DNA from 2 places in the Actinospineispora eucalypti genome. Region 2 is predicted to be linked to the other one. Evidence: predicted binding sites of a transcription regulator. Region 2 holds the regulator's gene; the other holds the start of a gene.
What was found. The regulator HspR, encoded in region 2, represses chaperone genes until heat shock. The targets are predictions, from matches to a motif close to ANNTTGAGTNNNNNNNACTCAANNT.
Positions count from the first base shown of each region.

Region 1: the regulator HspR is predicted to act here: its motif matches at 3,324-3,348, upstream of lon (endopeptidase La).

Region 1 covers NZ_BAABJP010000010.1:90,889-96,644, forward strand. The annotation lists gene ABEB12_RS14085 (DUF445 family protein) at 1-697, shown strand, start outside; gene ABEB12_RS14090 (helix-turn-helix domain-containing protein) at 854-1,357, shown strand; gene ABEB12_RS14095 (hypothetical protein) at 1,363-2,034, shown strand; gene ABEB12_RS14100 (DUF2516 family protein) at 2,123-2,425, shown strand; gene ABEB12_RS14105 (hypothetical protein) at 2,430-3,290, opposite strand; gene lon (endopeptidase La) at 3,398-5,756, shown strand, end outside.
Region 2 covers NZ_BAABJP010000043.1:154,643-160,398, forward strand. The annotation lists gene ABEB12_RS32360 (HalD/BesD family halogenase) at 1-545, shown strand, start outside; gene ABEB12_RS32365 (heat shock protein transcriptional repressor HspR) at 795-1,250, opposite strand; gene dnaJ (molecular chaperone DnaJ) at 1,265-2,476, opposite strand; gene grpE (nucleotide exchange factor GrpE) at 2,501-3,157, opposite strand; gene dnaK (molecular chaperone DnaK) at 3,154-5,037, opposite strand; gene ABEB12_RS32385 (hypothetical protein) at 5,150-5,581, opposite strand.

The DNA of each region.
Region 1 (5,756 bases), on a different contig from region 2:
CGACGGCGCCCACCACCGGATGGTCGACCTGGTCTGCGACCGGGCCTACGAGTGGGTGCGGGGCAACTACGACCTGGTCATGCGGGTGGTCTCGGACCAGGCGCCGAACTGGTCGCCCCGGTTCGTGGACGAGCTGGTGGCCGACAAGGTGTTCCGCGAGGTGCTGGAGTTCTCCTGGGCGGTGAAGACCGACCCCGACCACCCGCTGCGCAAGGCGGTGGACAAGTTCCTGGTCGAGTTCGCCGACGACATGCAGCACGACCGGCCGACCATCGAGCGCACCGAGGCGATCAAGCACCAGTTGGTCGAGCACCCGGATGTGCAGCGGTTCATCGGCAAGGCCTGGGGCACCGCCAAGACCATGTTGCTGGACGCGGCCGCCGACCCGTCCAGTGCGCTGCGCCGGCGGGTCGCCCAGGGGTTGGCCTCGCTGGGCGAGCGGTTGGCCACCGACGCGGAGTTCCGCGCCAAGTTCGACGGCTGGCTGCTGGACGCGGCCGGCTATGTGGTGCGCCACTACCGGGCGGAGATCACCACACTGATCACCGACACGGTGGACCGCTGGGACGGCCCGGAGACCGCTCGCAAGGTGGAGCTCCAGGTGGGCCGCGACCTCCAGTACATCCGGATCAACGGCACCGTGGTCGGCGCCCTGGCCGGCCTGGCCATCTACACCCTCTCCCAACTCCTCGGCTGACCCGCACCACCACCCCGCGAGGCGGTACCCACGGCACTCGCGGGGCGTGGGGAAACGTGGCGAGGGCCACGTAACCTGCGCAAGCAGAGTGCTTGCTACAGCTAGCGCAATGGTCTACCGTCGGTAGCACCAGATCGAAACCCACTGGGGGCGTAAATGAGCAAGTCCGATTCCAACCCCGTCGAGCACGTCGGCCACGCCGTCGGGCAAGCGGTCGAGGACATCGGTGAGTACATCCGCCAGCAGCGGGTAGGTGCTCAGGTCTCGTTGCGACAGCTGGCCAAGCTGGCCGGCGTGAGCAACCCGTACCTGAGTCAGATCGAGCGGGGGCTTCGCAAGCCCTCGGCGGAGATTTTGCAGCAGATCGCCCGGGGGCTGCGCATCTCGGCCGAGGCGCTCTACGTCCGCGCGGGGATTCTCGAGCAACGGCCGGCCAGTGCGGTGACCGACGCGGTGCTCGCGGATCTCGAACTGTCCGAACGGCAGAAGCAGGTACTGCTCGACATCTACCAGTCCTTCCGGCTGGAGAACGAGCACTCCGCCGGCAAGGCGCCGAGCACGACCGCCGGCCAGACCTTCGGCAGCGTCGCCGACCAGCAAGCCGACCGCGTGACCGACAACTCAAACCAGAACAACTCCACGATCTCACCAGAGAGGTGATCACGATGGCTCCGACCCTTCCGACCTCCGCCGACGTTCGCAAGGCCCGTACCCAGGCCAACAAGGCCGTCTCCGAGCGCTTCGACCTGGTCCGCACCCCGCTGCTGGCCGTGCTGGGCGCCGGCGACCTGGGTGTCAACAAGGTCAACGACGCGCTGTCCAAGGCCCGCAAGAACGCCGAGGAGCGCCGCGGCGTGGTGACCGAGCGGGTGGAGAAGCTGCAGTCGCAGCTTTCCGACCTGCCCACCGAGCTGCGCGAGCGGTTCGAGGCCGAGCGCGCCCGTTACAACGCCGACGAGCTGCGCAAGCGCTACGACGAGCTGGCCGAGCGCGGCGAGGGCGCCCTGGACCGCATCCGCAAGCAGCCCCGCGTTGCCAAGACGCTGGACAGCATCAGCGACGTCAACGAGCGGTTCGAGAAGCAGGTGGACAAGGTCGTCGACGACGTGCACGACCGGTTCACCACCGCCGACGCCAAGGTGACCGCGGTTCGCGCCGACGCCGCCGACAAGGTGGAGGAGGCCGGCTCGACCGCCGCCGCGAAGGTTGAGGAGGCCGGCGCGACCGCCGCCGAGACCACCAAGACCACCGCGACCAAGGCCGCCACCAAGGCCGCGCCGCGGCGTGGCAACGGCGCCGCCGCCAAGCGGACCACCAACGGCGGTACCGCCAAGTAATCCGCGTCACCCAACGTAACCGCGCCCCGGGACCTCCCGCCCCGGGGCGCGGTTCGTCTGTGTGTCCGGCAACCCGTACTCTGGTGCGGTGGCGCTGCTGAGTGTGCTGGACACCTACATCCTGACCGCCATCTGGGTGCTGGCCATCCCGGTCGGGGGCTGGGCGTTCGTGCACGCCTTGACCTGCCGCCCGGATGCCTTCACCGCCGCCGAGAAGCTCACCAAGCCGGCCTGGCTGGCCATTACCGGCATCGGGCTGGCCCTGCTGGTCATCTGCCGAGGGCCTTACGCCGAGGGCGCGTTCTTCTGGATCGCCGCGCTGTGCGCCGAGCTGGTCTACCTGGTGGACGTGCGGCCCAGCCTGATCGAGGTCCAGGGCGGCCGGAGGTAAGGATTCAGCGCCGTAGCTCGTTCAGCGCGGCTTCGGTGATCAACTGTTCGCGAGCCGAGGGGTCGTCGTGGCAGCGCCGCATGAGCCGGAGCAGCCGCGCCGGGTCCACGGCCAGCCGGCTCCCGTCGATCAGCAGCAGGTGCTCGTCGGACACCCGGGGGAAGAACACCACGGGCATCCGGTGGAACCACGCCTCTCCCCGGGCGTCGGGGTCGGTGCCCAGGACGATCAGCGGGGAGCGCTCGGGCTGGACGGCGCTCACCACGTGGACCGCCGACCAGGCGCACGCCGCCTCGAAGCCGGCGCCGGACAGGTACACGACCTCCGGCGAGAGCCGGACGAACCCCGGACGCCACCGGCCGAGCACCAGCGCCACCAGGCCGCGGACCCACCAGACGACGGCCCAGCTGAGGGCGAGCAGCATCAGCAGCGCCCCGATACCGGTCAGGATGGTCGGTTCTTCGGACAGGTGGGCAACGGCCGCGTAAACGAGCGTGCCGACGAACAGGCCGAGGGTAGCGAAGCAGCTCACCTCCGCGAGGAACGCCAGCCGGGAGTTCGGGATGACCAGTTGCCCGTCGCCGTCCTCGTCGGTCTCCAGCCGGGCGAACCGCCCCCGGCGCGTCCGCACCCGCACCTGGGTCGCGTAGCTCAGCAGGGCCAGGGAGAGGAACAGGCCGGCCCCGCACGCCGGATACACGAGGCCCGCTCCTCCCGTGTAGTAGCCGTCGACCGCGAAGTAGCCGCTGACCAGCCCCAGCGCCAGGCAGGCGAGCGTGACGCCGATCTTGTTGGCCCGGTTCTCCGCGCGCCAGGACGCCGGCCACAGGGCCGGCTGCGGGTCCGCCGGGAATGCGTCGCTCACCGGCAGGAGTTTGTCAGGTTGAGGGCGGATTCCGCCCTGAGCGAACCTGGCTCAACTTAACTGCGCCCCGTCGGAATGACTGCAACGGTGTAAGCGTTGCAAGCGGCATGACTGAGACGCTGAAGCTGCCGGTACTGCCACTGACCGACTCGGTCGTGCTGCCCGGCATGGTGGTGCCGATCCGGCTCGACCAGCCCGAGCCGCGGGCCGCGGTCGATGCGGCGCAGGCGGAGTCCAACACCGAACGCCGGGTGCTGTTGGTGCCGCGCCCGGACGGAAACTACGCGGCGGTGGGCACCGTCGCGGTGCTCGAACAGGTCGGCCGGATGCCCACCGGCGAACCGGCCGCCGTGGTTCGCGGCGAGCGGCGGGCCAGGATCGGCTCCGGGGTGCCCGGGCCGGGCGCGGCGCTGTGGGTGGAGGCCACCCCGCTGGACGACGTGGTCGCCCCGCCCGGCCGCGCCGACGAGCTGGCCCGCGAGTACAAGTCCCTGATCGTGTCGCTGCTGCAGCGGCGCAACGCCTGGCAGGTGATCGACTCGGTGGAGTCCATCACCGACCCCGGCCAGCTCGCCGACACCGCCGGTTGGTCCAGCTGGCTGTCCACCGAGCGCAAGCTCGAGCTGCTCGCCGAGGTGAACGTGATCACCCGGCTGGAGCGGCTGATCGCCTGGACCCGTGAGCACACCGCCGAGCAGGACGTGTCGGAGAAGATCGCGGACGACGTCCGGGAGGGCGTGGAGAAGACCCAGCGGGAGTTCCTGCTCCGCCAGCAGCTGGCGGCGATCCGCAAGGAGCTCGGCGAGTCGGAGCCGGACGGTTCCGACGACTACCGGGCTCGGGTGGAGGCCGCCGACCTGCCGGAACACGTGCGCAAGGCGGCGCTGACCGAGGTCGGCAAGCTGGAGCGGGCCTCCGACCAGTCGCCCGAGTCGGGCTGGATCCGCACCTGGCTGGACACCGTGCTGGACATGCCGTGGTCGGTCCGCACTTCCGACAGCGACGACCTGACCGGCGCGCGGGCCGTGCTGGACGCCGACCACGCCGGCCTGGACGACGTGAAGGAACGCCTGGTGGAGTTCCTCGCGGTGCGGGCCCGGCGGGAGCGGCGCGGAATGGAACGGCTGGGCGGGCGCGGTTCCGGCGCGGTGCTGTCGCTGGTCGGTCCGCCCGGTGTGGGCAAGACCTCACTGGGTGAGTCGGTCGCGCGGGCGCTGGGCCGCAAGTTCGTCCGGGTCGCCCTGGGCGGCGTGCGGGACGAGGCGGAGATCCGAGGTCACCGGCGCACCTACGTGGGCGCACTGCCCGGGCGCATCGTCCGGGCCATCCGGGAGGCCGGCGCCATGAACCCGGTCGTGCTGCTGGACGAGATCGACAAGGTCGGCAGCGACTTCCGGGGCGACCCCACGGCGGCGCTGCTCGAGGTGCTGGACCCGGCCCAGAACCACACCTTCCGGGACCACTACCTGGAGGTCGACCTGGACCTGTCCGATGTGCTCTTCCTGGCCACCGCGAACGTGCTCGAGGCCATCCCCGGCCCGCTGGCCGACCGGATGGAGATCGTCACGCTGGACGGCTACACCGAGGCGGAGAAGGTCGCCATCGCGCGCGACCACCTGCTGCCCCGGCAGGTCGAGCGGGCCGGGCTGGAGCCGGCCGACGTGGAGTTCTCCGAGGTCGCACTGGGCATGATCGCCGCCGAGTACACCCGCGAGGCCGGTGTCCGCCAGCTGGAACGGGCACTGGCGAAGGTCCTGCGCAAGGTCGCCGTGGAGCTCGATTCCAGCGCCCCCACCCCGGCGATTCAGTCACTTCAGCAGGGTGGTTCGGTCACTTCGGCAGCTACCCGGCCGGTTCGGGTGGACGCCGACGCGTTGGTCGGCTACCTGGGCCGGCCCCGGTTCACCCCCGAGTCGGCCGAGCGCACCTCGGTGCCGGGCGTGGCCACCGGGCTGGCGGTCACCGGCACCGGCGGGGACGTGCTGTTCATCGAGGCCACCTCGATGGACGGTGACGCGGGGCTGACCGTGACCGGGCAGCTGGGCGACGTGATGAAGGAGTCCGTCTCCATCGCGCTGTCCTACCTGCGCTCCCGCGGCCTGGCCGGGTCACTGGCCGAGCGCAAGGTGCACGTGCACGTGCCGGCCGGGGCGGTGCCCAAGGACGGTCCGTCGGCGGGCATCACCATGACCACGGCGCTGGCCTCGCTGGCGTCCGGCCGCCCGGTGCGGTCGAACGTGGGCATGACCGGCGAGGTCACCCTGCAGGGACGGGTGCTGCCGATCGGCGGGGTCAAGCAGAAGCTGCTGGCCGCCCACCGCGCCGGCCTGACCGACGTGATCATCCCGAAGCGAAACGAGCCCGACCTGGACGACCTGCCCAAGTCCGTGCTCGCGCAGCTGAAGGTTCACCCGGTCGCCGACGTCGCCGAGGTCCTCGACCTGGCCCTCGAGCCCGTCCGGGAGA
Region 2 (5,756 bases):
GGATCCCGCCGGACGCGGTCATCGCCCGGCTCTACGCGCTGCCCGAGTTCCGCCGGTTCGTGGCCGACTGCTTCGGGCTGCCCGCGGTGTTTCCGCTGGCCGACCCGCTGGCCGGGCTGGTGCTCAACGTGGTGCGGCCGGGGCAGGAGCATCCGTGGCACTTCGACACCAACGAGTACACGGTCAGCCTGCTCACCCAGCAGCCGGAGGCCGGCGGCGTGTTCGAGTACTGCCCGGCCATCCGGTCCTCGGCGGAGGAGAACCTGGACGGTGTGCGCGCGGTGCTCACCGGGGGCGGCAAGTCGATGATCCGGCGCCTGACCCTGCGCCCGGGTGACCTGCAGCTGTTCCAGGGCCGGTACGCGCTGCACCGGGTCAGCCCGGTGCTCGGCGGCGCGGCCCGGCACACCGCGATCCTGGCCTACACCGAACGCCCCGGGGTGATCGGCAGCGTGGCCCGCACCCGCCAGCTGTTCGGCCGCGTGCTGCCGGCTCACCTGGCCGGCGCCGGCACTTCCGTGCGGCCGGACGCCCTGCTGGACTGAGCGTCCGGTTCGGCGCGGTGCCGGTTCGAGGACTGCTTGGACGGCGCGGCGTTGGCGGTCTGCCGCGGCTCGGGCTCGGCCCGTTGCGTTCGGCGGCCGTTGCGGCTCCGGCGGCCCTTTCGCATGATCACCATGACCTGGTGGTCACTTGCGCTCGCCCGAGACGGCCACCATGTCATGTTGACCATGTATCCGTGATCAACAGTGCACCGTGGCAGATAGAGGTCGGACCGGTCGCTCCGGGCGGGCTCACGCCTTCGGTTTGGGGCGCCAGATGGCGATGGCGGTCTGCTTGTGCACCGGGACCAGGTCGCGGCGGTAGGAGGCGTGGATCGCGGCCGCGGCCTGCTCGGCGGCGGCCTGCGCGTCGGCGAGGGCCTCGGTCAGCTCGAGGATCTGGGCGCGCAGCTCGTCGACCGTGCGCTCCAGGTCGATGATCCGCTTGATTCCGGCCAGGTTCACGCCCTCGTCCTGGGAGAGTCGCTGCACCTCGCGCAGCAGTGCGATGTCCCGGGCCGAGTAGCGCCGGCCGCCGCCGGCGCTGCGGCCGGGGCGGACCAGGCCGAGCCGGTCGTAGCCGCGCAGGGTCTGCGCGTGCAGGCCGGCCAGCTCGGCCGCCACGGAGATCACGAAGATCGGGCTGTCCCAGTCCGCGCCCGGGGGGAGGCCGGGGACGGGGCCAGGACCGACACCATCGCTGCTCATCGTCATCACCCGTATCAGAAGAGCCCGGATCGCGGATCGAAGTTCTTCGTGCTCTCAGCGTAGGCGCGCAGCGCCTCGGTTGCCGGGTCGTCCAGCCGGTTCGGCACCGCGACCTCCACGGTGACCAGCAGGTCACCGGCCTTGCCGTCGGGCCGTTGCACCCCCCGCCCGCGCACCCGGAAGGTGCGGCCGCTGGCGGTGCCCGGCGGCACCTTCAGCGAGACCTTCCCGTCCAGGGTCGGCACGGTCAACGTCGTGCCCAGCGCCAGCTCGGGGAAGGTCACCGGGACCTTCAGCGTGAGATCGTCCGCGTTCGCGTCGGACCGGCCGAACAGGCGGTCCGAGGTCACGTGGACCAGCACGAACAGGTCCCCGGCCGGCGCGCCGCCCCGGCCCGGTTCACCCTGTCCCTTGATCCGGATCCGCTTGCCGTCGGTCACTCCGGCCGGGATGCGCACGTTCAGCGTGCGGGTGCGCGCGCTGACGCCCTCACCGCCGCACTCGGGACACGGTTCGTCGATGATCCGACCGGTTCCCCGGCAGTCCCGGCACGGCTCGGAGAACGCGAACGCCCCCTGCTCCCGGGTGACCAGGCCGACGCCGGCGCAGGTCGGGCAGGTGCGCGGCGTGCTCCCCGGCTTCGAACCGGTGCCGCCGCAGCGCTCGCAGCGGGCCGGGCTGGTCAGCCGCAGCGACACCTGGGTGCCCCGCACGGCGTCCGCGAAGCCCAGCGTGATCTCGCTCTGCACGTCCGCGCCGCGCTGGGCCTGCCGGGCTCCGGGCCGGGCCCCCGCGCGACCGGTTCCGCCGAACAGCCCGCCGAACAGGTCGCCGAGCCCGCCACTGCCGCCGGCGCCGGCCCGTGCCCCGCCGCCGCCGCCGGCCGCGCGCCCGAGCAGGTCCTCCAGGTTGAAGTCGGCGGAGAACCCGCCGCCGGCTCCTCCGTACCCGCCCGTGCCGTATCCGCCGCCGCCACCGAAACCACCGGACCGGAACAGCCGCCGGGTCTCGTCGTACTGCGCGCGCTTCTCCGGGTTGGAGAGCACGCTGTACGCCTCGCCCACCGCCTTGAACCGCGCCTCCGCGTTGGCGTTGCCCGGGTTCTTGTCCGGGTGCAGGTCACGGGCCAGCTTCCGGTACGCCTTCTTGATCTCGTCGGCGGACGCGGTGGAGGAGACGCCCAGGTCGGCGTAGAAATCCTTCTCGATCCACTCCCGCTCGGTCATCGGGCGCCCCCTCCTTCCACGTTGTTACTCACTCGGTTCCGGGTCCGCCGGTCGCTCGGCCTGGTCGGTGACCACGACCATCGCCGGGCGCAGCACCCGGTCGCCGATCTGGTAGCCCCGGCGCAGCACCGAGGTCACCACGGTGACCGTGGCTACCCCCGCTTCGGCGGTGCTGGTGTGCTGCACCGCCTCGTGCACCGACGGGTCGAACGGGTCACCCTCGGCGCCGAACGCCTGCAGGCCGAGCCCGTTCAGCGCCCCGACCAGCTTCTCCGCCACCGCCTTGAAAGCACCGGTCAGGTCGCCGTGTGCGGCGGCCCGGTCGATGTCGTCCAGGGTGGTGAGCAGGTCGGCGGCGATCTTGGCCTTGGTGGCCACCGCCGCCGCCTCGCGGTCCCGGTCGGTCCGGCGCCGGTAGTTGGCGTACTCGGCGGTGACCCGCTGCAGGTCGGCGGTCCGCTCGTCGAGCTGCTTGGACAGCTCGGCCAGCTTGGCGTCCGCCGGGTCCGGCTCGGGTTCCGGCTGGTCGGTCCCGCCGGCCTCCGCCGTCTCCGGGGTGACGTCCGGGCCCGGGGTCGCCCCCGGGTCCCGGGCCTCACCGGTCAGTGGATCAATTCGCCGTCGATCACGCACCACTACCCGCTCCGGCTGCTCGTCTGCCTCGGCTGGGCGATCAGTCACTTCTTGTTGTCCTTGTCGTCCTCGTCGACGATCTCCGCGTCCACCACGTCATCGGCGTTCGCGCTGGCCCCGGCCGCTCCGCCGGCCGCACCGGCACCACCGCCGGCCGCACCGCCGGCCGCCGCACCCTCGGCGCCCTGGTCGGGGTAGAGGGCCGCGCCGAGCTTCTGCGACTCGGTGGCCAGCTTCTCCATGGCCGCCTTGATGGCGCCGTTGTCGGTGCCCTTCAGCGCCTCCTGGGCCTCGCCGATCGCGGAGTTGACCGAGTCCTTCACCTCGGACGGCAGCTTCTCGTCGTTGTCCTTGACGAACTTCTCCGTCTGGTAGACCAGGCTCTCCGCCTGGTTGCGCACCTCGGCGTCCTCCCGCCGCTGCTTGTCCTCGGCGGCGTGCTGCTCGGCGTCGCGCATCATCCGGTCGATCTCGTCCTTGGACAGTGCGGAGCCGGCGGTGATGGTCACCTGCTGGGTGTTGCCGGTGCCCAGGTCCTTGGCGGACACGTTCACGATGCCGTTCGCGTCGATGTCGAAGGACACCTCGATCTGCGGCACGCCGCGCGGGGCCGGCGGGAGCCCGGCCAGCTGGAAGCTGCCCAGCTTCTTGTTGTAGGCGGCGATGTCCCGCTCACCCTGGAACACCTGGATCTCCACCGAGGGCTGGTTGTCCGCCGCGGTGGTGAAGATCTCGCTCCGCTTGGTGGGGATGGTGGTGTTGCGCTCGATCAGCTTGGTCATCACGCCGCCCTTGGTCTCGATGCCCAGGGACAGCGGGGTGACGTCCAGCAGCAGAACGTCCTTGACCTCGCCGCGCAGCACGCCAGCCTGCAGCGCCGCGCCGACCGCGACGACCTCGTCCGGGTTGACGCCCTTGTTCGGCTCCTTGCCGCCGGTCAGCTCCTTGACCAGCTCGGTGACCGCCGGCATCCGGGTGGACCCGCCGACCAGCACCACGTGGTCGATCTGGCCGACCGAGATGCCCGCATCCTTGATCACCTGGTTGAACGGGGCGCGGGTGCGGTCCAGCAGGTCGGAGGTGATCCGCTGGAACTCCGCCCGGGACAGCGTCTCGTCCAGGAACAGCGGGTTCTTGTCCGCGTCGACGGTGATGTACGGCAGGTTGATGGTCGCCGTGGACTGGCTGGACAGCTCGATCTTGGCCTTCTCACCGGCCTCGCGGAGCCGCTGCATGGCCATCTTGTCCTTGGTCAGGTCGATGCCCTGGCTGGCCTTGAACTTGTCCACCAGCCAGGTGACGATCCGCTCGTCCCAGTCGTCGCCGCCGAGGTGGTTGTCGCCGTTGGTCGCCTTGACCTCGACGACGCCCTCGCCGATCTCCAGCAGGGACACGTCGAACGTGCCGCCGCCCAGGTCGAAGACCAGGATGGTCTGCTCGCTCTGGCCCTTGTCCAGGCCGTAGGCCAACGCGGCGGCGGTCGGCTCGTTCACGATCCGCAGCACGTTCAGGCCGGCGATCTGGCCGGCTTCCTTGGTGGCCTGGCGCTGCGCGTCCTCGAAGTAGGCCGGCACGGTGATCACCGCATCGGTGATCGGCTCGCCGAGGTAGGCCTCCGCGTCGCGCTTCAGCTTCTGCAGCACCCGGGCGCTGATCTCCTGGGCGGTGAACACCTTGCCGTCGATGTCCGAGGTCTTCCAGTCGCCGCCGATGTGCCGCTTCACCGAGCGGAACGTGCGGTCGGAGTTGGTGACCGCCTGGTTCTTCGCCGACTGCCCGGTCAGCACCTCGCCGTTGCGCGCGAAGGCGACCACGGACGGAGTGGTGCGGGCACCCTCGGAGTTCGCGATGACCGTCGGCTCGCCACCTTCGAGGACGGCGACGACGGAGTTGGTGGTCCCGAGGTCGATTCCGACCGCACGAGCCATGGTTGATAGTCCTCTCGTAACTTGAGTTCCTTGCGCTCAACCCAAGCCTACTCGACCTGAGTCCACCCCACTCAACTCCGTCGCGGCGCGTCTTGTTCCCGGTTGGGCGGCTCTATATCCGGTCGTCGGCGGCGCGGGGTTCGACGCGGCCGGTGTCCGGGCCGGGGATGGGGTCGTCGACCGGGACCAGCGCGCCCACCGAGTGCGGATGGATCACCGGTCGCTCGTGGTCGTCCCGGATGACCAGTTGACCGTCCTCGTCCACGTCGGCCACGTATCCGGCGGCGGCCAGCTGGCCCTCGTCCATGTCGGCCAGCAGCTCGTAGCGGCTCGGGATGACCTGGTACTGGGGCCACTCCAGGTGCCCGTAGGCGTCGTGCAGGTCGGCGAGCAGGCCGACGAACACCTGCTGCCAGCGCAGGGGCATCGACTGGGCCAGTGAGCGGGGCACCACCAGGTAGTCGGGCGATGCGCCGGGACACGGTCCGTCCGCGTAGTCCCGCGCCGGGTTGGCGGACGCGACGCCGGGTGGTTCCTCGAACATGTCGCCAATCATGCCGGCCGTCGATCGGTTGTCCGGTTAAGCCCCATGGAGCGCTCGACTTTCGCGCTTAGTCGAACGTCCGTTCGCTACGAGGTTTACCCTCAACGCGGCATGAGCGCGCATTAAGCCTGGTGATAACCGGTGCACATCACGTGCGCGTCGCGCTGAGCCTCCC